Thiohalobacter thiocyanaticus: one gene and its partner. The protein of the gene in region 1 interacts with the protein of each later gene in a pairwise test. Links are inferred from orthologs where the notes say so. Each region holds a gene or a part of one and is shown on either strand. Other genes may lie near its edges. The genes, in order: eno and rpe.

Region 1 (3,284 bases):
GCACCAGCCGGCCGCCCGGCTTGAAGGCATGGGCATCGAAGCCCTGTCCGATTCTCATAACCGCTCCTGCTGTTGCAGATAAAATCCGGCCAGGGCCAGGTCCTCGGGCCGGGTGATCTTCAGGTTGTCGGCGTGGCCCTCGACCAGTTTCGGTTTCAGGCCAAGGTGTTCGACGGCGAAGGCCTCGTCGGTCACGGGCCGGGCGTCGTCGCGGGCGCGGACCAGGGCCTCGTGCAGGGTCTGCAGCCGGAACATCTGCGGGGTGAGCGCGTGCCAGATGACACTGCGATCGAGGGTGGCGACCACGCGGCCCTGGTCGTCGGCCTCCTTCATGGTGTCGCGGGTGGGCACGGCCAGCAGGCCGCCGACCTCGTCCTCAGTCAGGGTATCCATGAGATTTGCAATATCCTCGCGCCGCAGGCAGGGCCGGGCGGCGTCGTGGACCAGCACCCAGTCGTCGGGGTGCGCCTGCGTGAGCAGGTTGAGAATGCCACTGAGGACGGAGTCGCTGCGTTCGGCGCCGCCCGGCGCCTCGATGAGGGGACGCGGAGCCGAATACCGCAGTGTCTTCCAGTAGGGATCGTCGACAGCATGGACAACGCAGACGGCCTGGATGCGCGGCTCCTCGTAGAGGGCATCCAGGGTGTGTTCAAGCACCGTCTGGCGCCCGAGCGGCAGGTACTGCTTGGGCACCTCGGCGCCCATGCGGCGGCCGATGCCGGCGGCGGGGACGACGGCCCAGTAGCGTTGGCTGTGTGACATAAGCAGGTGTCCAGGTCCCGTAGGTCGGATCAGCCCGTCAGGGCGTAATCCGACACCCGTAGGCAGCCCTGTCGGGTTACGCTGCGCTAACCCGACCTACAGAGCTAATCATCCGTTTCTTTCCTGTCGGACTCGATGACCTGATAGAAGGTCTCGCCGTCGCGGATCATGCCCAGTTCACTGCGGGCACGCTCCTCGACCGCTTCAAGTCCCTGCTTGAGGTCCTGCACCTCGGCGTCCAGGGCGCGGTTGCGCTCGCGCAGTTCCTCGTTCTCGGCCCCCTGTTCCGCGACCGCGCCCTTGAGGTGCCAGACCTCGGCCAGGCTGCCCTCCCCCACCCACAGCTTGTACTGCAGGCCGAGGAAGATCAGGCCGAGGATCAGCAGCAACCAGCGCATCAGCGCGGTGCCCACCTATCCCAGCTGCTTGAAGGCACTGCGCCCGGCATAGCTGGCCAGGGTCTGGAGCTGGTCCTCGATGCGCATCAGCCGGTTGTACTTGGCCACCCGGTCGGAGCGCGACAGCGAACCGGTCTTGATCTGGGTGGAGGCGGTGCCCACGGCGATGTCGGCAATGCTCACGTCCTCGGTCTCGCCGGAACGATGGGAGACCACTGAGCTGTAACCGGCCCTGGCGGCCAGTTCGATCGCCTCTAGGGTCTCGCTCAGGGTGCCGATCTGGTTGACCTTGATCAGGATGGAGTTGGCGATGTCCTTGTCGATACCTTCCTGCAGGATCTTCGGGTTGGTGACGAACAGGTCGTCGCCGACCAGCTGCACCTTCTCGCCCAGCCTCTCGGTCAGCGCCTTCCAGCCGTCCCAGTCGTCCTCGGCCATGCCGTCCTCGATGCTGATGATCGGGTACTTGTCGCACCAGTCGGCCAGATACTCGACGAACTCGGCCGAACTGAAGCTCCTGCCTTCGGATTCCAGTACGTATTTGCCGTCTTTGTAAAACTCACTGCTGGCCGCGTCCAAGCCGAGGAATATCTCCTCGCCGGCGGCGAAACCGGCCTTCTCGATCGCCTCCAGGATCACCTCGATGGCGGCCTCGTTGGAGGGCAGGTCCGGAGCGAAGCCGCCCTCGTCGCCGACCGTGGTGGCAAGACCGCGCCCGGCCAGCACGGCCTTGAGCGCATGGAAGACCTCGGCGCCGTAGCGCACCGCCTCGCGGAAGGTGGCCGCGCCCACCGGCAGGATCATGAACTCCTGCATGTCCACGCTGTTGCTGGCATGCGCCCCGCCATTGAGGATGTTCATCATGGGCACCGGCAGGGTGAAGGGGCCCTTGCCGCCCAGCAGCCGGTACAGCGGCTGATCGGTCTCGCGCGCGCGGGCCTGGGCATTGGCCAGCGATACCGCCAGGATGGCGTTGGCGCCCAGGCGCGACTTGTTCTCGCTGCCATCGAGCTCGATCAGCTTCTCATCGATCTGCTTCTGGGCCTTCGCGTCCATGCCGAGCAGGGCCTCGCGGATCTCGGTGTTGACGTTCTCCACGGCCTGCAGCACGCCCTTGCCGTTGTAGCGGTGCTTGTCGCCGTCGCGCAACTCCACCGCCTCGCGGCTGCCGGTGGAGGCCCCGGAAGGCACGGCAGCGCGGCCCACGGCACCGGATTCCAGCAGCACGTCGGCCTCGACGGTGGGGTTGCCGCGCGAATCCAGGATCTCGCGCGCGCGGACATTATTAATCTGAGACATCTTTTCTCCAGATTTCTTCTAGTTACGATTTAAACTTAAAGTCGATTACCCGGCATGAATGGCGCCAATTCTAGCGCACTCGGGAGGGTTTGTCGTGGCGGGTTCGGGTGTCCGCTGTGCCGGCATGCAGGTCGGGTTAGCGTAGCGTAACCCGACAGGAACGCGGCAATAACGTCGGGTTACGCCCTGTCGGGCTAACCCGACCTACAAGGATGCACCTACATCAACTCCGCCTCGGCAAACCCCCGCTCCTTCACCGCCGCGTCGATGACCTTCAGCGTGGCCAGCAGATTTTCCATGCTGCCCAGCGGCCAGGCATTGGGGCCGTCGGACAGGGCCTCGGCCGGATTGGGATGGGTCTCCATGAACAGACCGGAGACGCCGGCGGCCACGGCGGCGCGCGCCAGCACCGGGACGAACTCGCGCTGGCCGCCGGAGCTGGTGCCCTGCCCGCCCGGCTGCTGCACCGAGTGGGTGGCGTCGAACACCACCGGGGCGCCGGTCGCGCGCATGATGGCAAGCCCGCGCATGTCCGAGATCAGGGTGTTGTAGCCGAAGGACACGCCGCGCTCGCACACCATGATCTGGTCGTTGCCGACCTCGCGCGCCTTGTCGACCACGTTCTGCATGTCCCAGGGGGCGAGGAACTGGCCTTTCTTGATATTCACCGGCCGGCCCTGGCGGGCGACATTCTGGATGAAGTTGGTCTGCCGGCAGAGGAAGGCCGGGGTCTGCAGCACATCGACCACGCTGGCGACCTCTTCCAGCGGCGTGTCCTCGTGCACGTCGGTCAGTACCGGCACGCCGATTTCATCCTTCACCTGC
Region 2 (3,140 bases), 950 kb from region 1 along the record:
TCGGACACCATCAGCAGGATGTCCGGCACCTGCAGGGTATCGGGATTGGGGCATGCGGCCAGGCGCGGCTCGATATAGCGGATGGTGTCGTAGCCGAAATACCCGACCAGGCCGCCGGTGAAGCGCGGCAGGCCCTCTATCTCCGGGACCTGGAACTGCTGCTGGTAATCGGCGATCCAGGCCAGCGGGTCCTCCACAGTCTCGGTGGCGACCGCCTCCCCGTCCTGCCAGGTGGTGATCTCGTGGCCACTGATGCGGATCACCCTGGAACAGGGCAGCCCGATGATGGAGTAGCGGCCCCATTTCTCGCCGCCCTGCACGGACTCGAACAGATAGGAATAGGGCCCGTCGGCCAGTTTCAGGTAAGCACTTAGCGGCGTATCGAAATCGGCCAGGATTTCCCGGGCCAGCGGGATGCGGTTATAGCCCTCGCGGGCCAGCTCGCGGAAGCGGGCAATGTCCATCAGACACCTCAAGAGACGAATTCAACGGATACAGCGGTACGACTGACGTATTACTTACGCCATCGCCGGGGCTGATATGTCGAATCCGTCTGCATGGGTTGCGGTATTGTTATCGTCGTAAATCTAGGCCGCCTGCTCCAGCAGGCCGCGGATCTCGGTCAGGGCATCGATCACCGCGTCCGGACGGGCATCGCGGATATCGTTGCCGTGGTTGTAGCCGTAGCTCATGCACACGATCTGAAAGCCGGCGGCGCGCGACGCCTTCACGTCACTGACCGAATCGCCCACCATCATTGAATGCGTCGGCTGGACACCGAAGAATTCGGCGGCGTGCAGCAGCGGCGCCGGATCGGGCTTGCTCTGCGGCAGCGTATCACCGCTGACGATGATCGCAAAATAGTCCGCCACGCCCAGATCGCGCAGCAGCGGCTCGGTGAAACGGGCCGCCTTGTTGGTCACGCAGCCCAGCTTGTAGCCGGCGGCCTTGAGATAATCCAGGCCTTCGCGCACCCCCGGATACAGCACGCTGCGTTTGGAGGTGTTCTCGGCATACAGTTCCAGAAAGATCGGATAGGCGCGCTCGAACAGGGCCGCATCCGGCTCGCCCTCGAGTTGGCCGATCAGGGCACGGCGCACCAGCCGCTCCACCCCGTTGCCGACCCAGTTGCGCACCTTCGCCTCGCCGTGGGCCGGCATGTCGAGCTGTTGCATCATCGCGTCGACGCACCAGGCCAGGTCCGGGACGCTGTCCACCAGGGTGCCGTCCACGTCGATGAGGATCATGTCGGGTTTATTGATCATTGATTTGCTTGGTTTAGTGTTGCGGCATTAACGCAGAGGTCGCAGAGGCGCAGAGACGCAAAGTCATCGATACGCAAACAAACACTCTTTCAACAATGCAGACTCTCTGATTTTGAATATTTCTATCTCTGCGCCTTTGCGTCTCCGCGTCCTCTGCGTTCCTTCAACCCAGGCCAGATAACCCTCAGGCCTTGGCCAGTTCGTCGCGCATCTGCTTGACGATGCTGTCGTAGCGGTTCGGGTCGGAATCCTGGCCCTTGCCGAAGATGCCCGAGCCGGAAACGAAGGTGTCGGCGCCGGCGGCGGCGATCTCGCGGATGTTGTCCACCTTCACTCCGCCGTCGATCTCCAGCCGGATGTCGCGGCCGGAGGCGTCGATCAGCTTGCGCGCCTCGCGCAGCTTGTCCATCGCACTGGGGATGAAGCTCTGACCACCGAAGCCGGGGTTGACCGACATCAGCAGGACCATGTCGACCTTGTCGATGACGTATTTGAGGTAATCCAGCGGCGTGGCCGGGTTGAACACCAGGCCGGCCTTGCAGCCCTCGGCCTTGATCAGCTGCAGGGTGCGGTCGACGTGATCGGAGGCCTCCGGGTGGAAGGTGATGTAGGTGGCACCGGCAGCGGCGAAGTCAGGCACGATGCGATCGACCGGCTTGACCATCAGATGCACGTCGATGGGCGCGGTCACGCCGTGCTTGCGCAGGGCCTCGCAGACCAGCGGGCCGATGGTCAGGTTGGGCACATAGTGATTGTCCATGACATCGAAGTGCACGATGTCGGTACCGGACTTGAGCACATTGTCCACTTCCTCGCCCAGCCGGGCGAAGTCCGCCGACAGGATGGACGGTGCGATCATGTAATCTGCCATGGTGTTCGATCCCCTGATTCTGGTTGCAGGCAACTCGCGCTAGCGAATAAAGTTGCGCACTGTACCTCAATATCGGCGGATTTTCAGCCTTTGCCACGCAAATCAACCGGGTATAGCCCCCGAAGACTGTCGGAGCGCGGGATGAAACATTTCAAGGGCTTGTTTTTTCTGGCCTGCAGCCTGCTGCTGGCGGCCCCGGCCGGCTTCGCCGCCGGCGACCGCGCCAAGGAGCAGCGCTGGGCCGACCAGATCGTGGACATGCTGATCGACGGCGAGGCGGTATGGCTGGGCCCGGACGACGCCCGGTTCCTGGCCATCCACACCCCGGACCTGACCGGCGCGCCGAAGGGCGCGGTGATCCTGGTCCATGGCATGGGCGCCCATCCCGACTGGCAGGAAGTGATCCAGCCCCTGCGGGTGCAGCTGCCGGAGCATGGCTGGGCCACCCTGTCGGTGCAGATGCCGGTCCTGCCCAATGACGCCGCTCCGGCCGACTATGCCCCGCTGGTGCCGGAGGCCGCGCCGCGGCTGCGCAGCGCCCTGGACTGGCTGCAAGGCCGCAGCAACGGCCCGGTCTTCATTGTCGCCCACAGCCTGGGGGCCATCATGGCCGCCGCCGCCCTGGCCGGTGACACTGGCCCGGAGGCGGACGGGCTGGTCCTGATCGGCATGGGCGGCAGCAGCGAGGATCCGCACCTGAACAGCGCCGCCCATCTGGAACAGATCACCCTGCCGGTACTGGACCTGTTCGGCAGTCGTGACCTGGACAGCGTGCTGGCCGGCCGCGAGGCCCGCGCCCGCGCCGCCCGCCGGGCCGGCAACGACGCCTATCGCCAGGTCGAGGTCACCGGCGCCAACCATTTCTTCACCGGCCTGGAAGCGGTCCTGGTGCGCCGGGTGCGCGGCTGGCTCGAATCCACCTCCGACAATCTCGAACAGGAATAAGGAGTAATCCATGACTCTGATGCCCGTACTGATCAGCCTGCACCTGCTCGCCGCGGTGG

The links.
Region 2: the proteins of eno (region 1) and rpe interact in binary tests that used the Escherichia coli proteins (3 or more experiments, as listed by UniProt). The link is inferred for Thiohalobacter thiocyanaticus from one-to-one orthologs.

Annotation. Positions count from the first base shown.
Region 1 is NZ_AP018052.1:2,153,433-2,156,716, forward strand. Bases 318-3,284 are described here. They hold eno (phosphopyruvate hydratase), read right to left. Parts: upstream 2,460-3,284; coding sequence 1,176-2,459; downstream 318-1,175. Other genes in these bases: ispD (2-C-methyl-D-erythritol 4-phosphate cytidylyltransferase), read right to left, coding at 318-762; ftsB (cell division protein FtsB), read right to left, coding at 867-1,160; kdsA (3-deoxy-8-phosphooctulonate synthase), read right to left, coding at 2,678-3,284. Outside these bases: ispF (2-C-methyl-D-erythritol 2,4-cyclodiphosphate synthase), read right to left, coding at 1-58; more of ispD, read right to left, coding at 55-317. UniProt on the Escherichia coli protein: Catalyzes the reversible conversion of 2-phosphoglycerate (2-PG) into phosphoenolpyruvate (PEP). It is essential for the degradation of carbohydrates via glycolysis.
Region 2 is NZ_AP018052.1:3,102,146-3,105,285, forward strand. Bases 294-3,116 are described here. They hold rpe (ribulose-phosphate 3-epimerase), read right to left. Parts: upstream 2,137-3,116; coding sequence 1,450-2,136; downstream 294-1,449. Other genes in these bases: trpE (anthranilate synthase component I), read right to left, coding at 294-464; CFK21_RS14365 (phosphoglycolate phosphatase), read right to left, coding at 588-1,265; CFK21_RS14375 (alpha/beta fold hydrolase), read left to right, coding at 2,278-3,081; CFK21_RS14380 (CopD family protein), read left to right, coding at 3,092-3,116. Outside these bases: more of trpE, read right to left, coding at 1-293; more of CFK21_RS14380, read left to right, coding at 3,117-3,140. UniProt on the Escherichia coli protein: Catalyzes the reversible epimerization of D-ribulose 5-phosphate to D-xylulose 5-phosphate.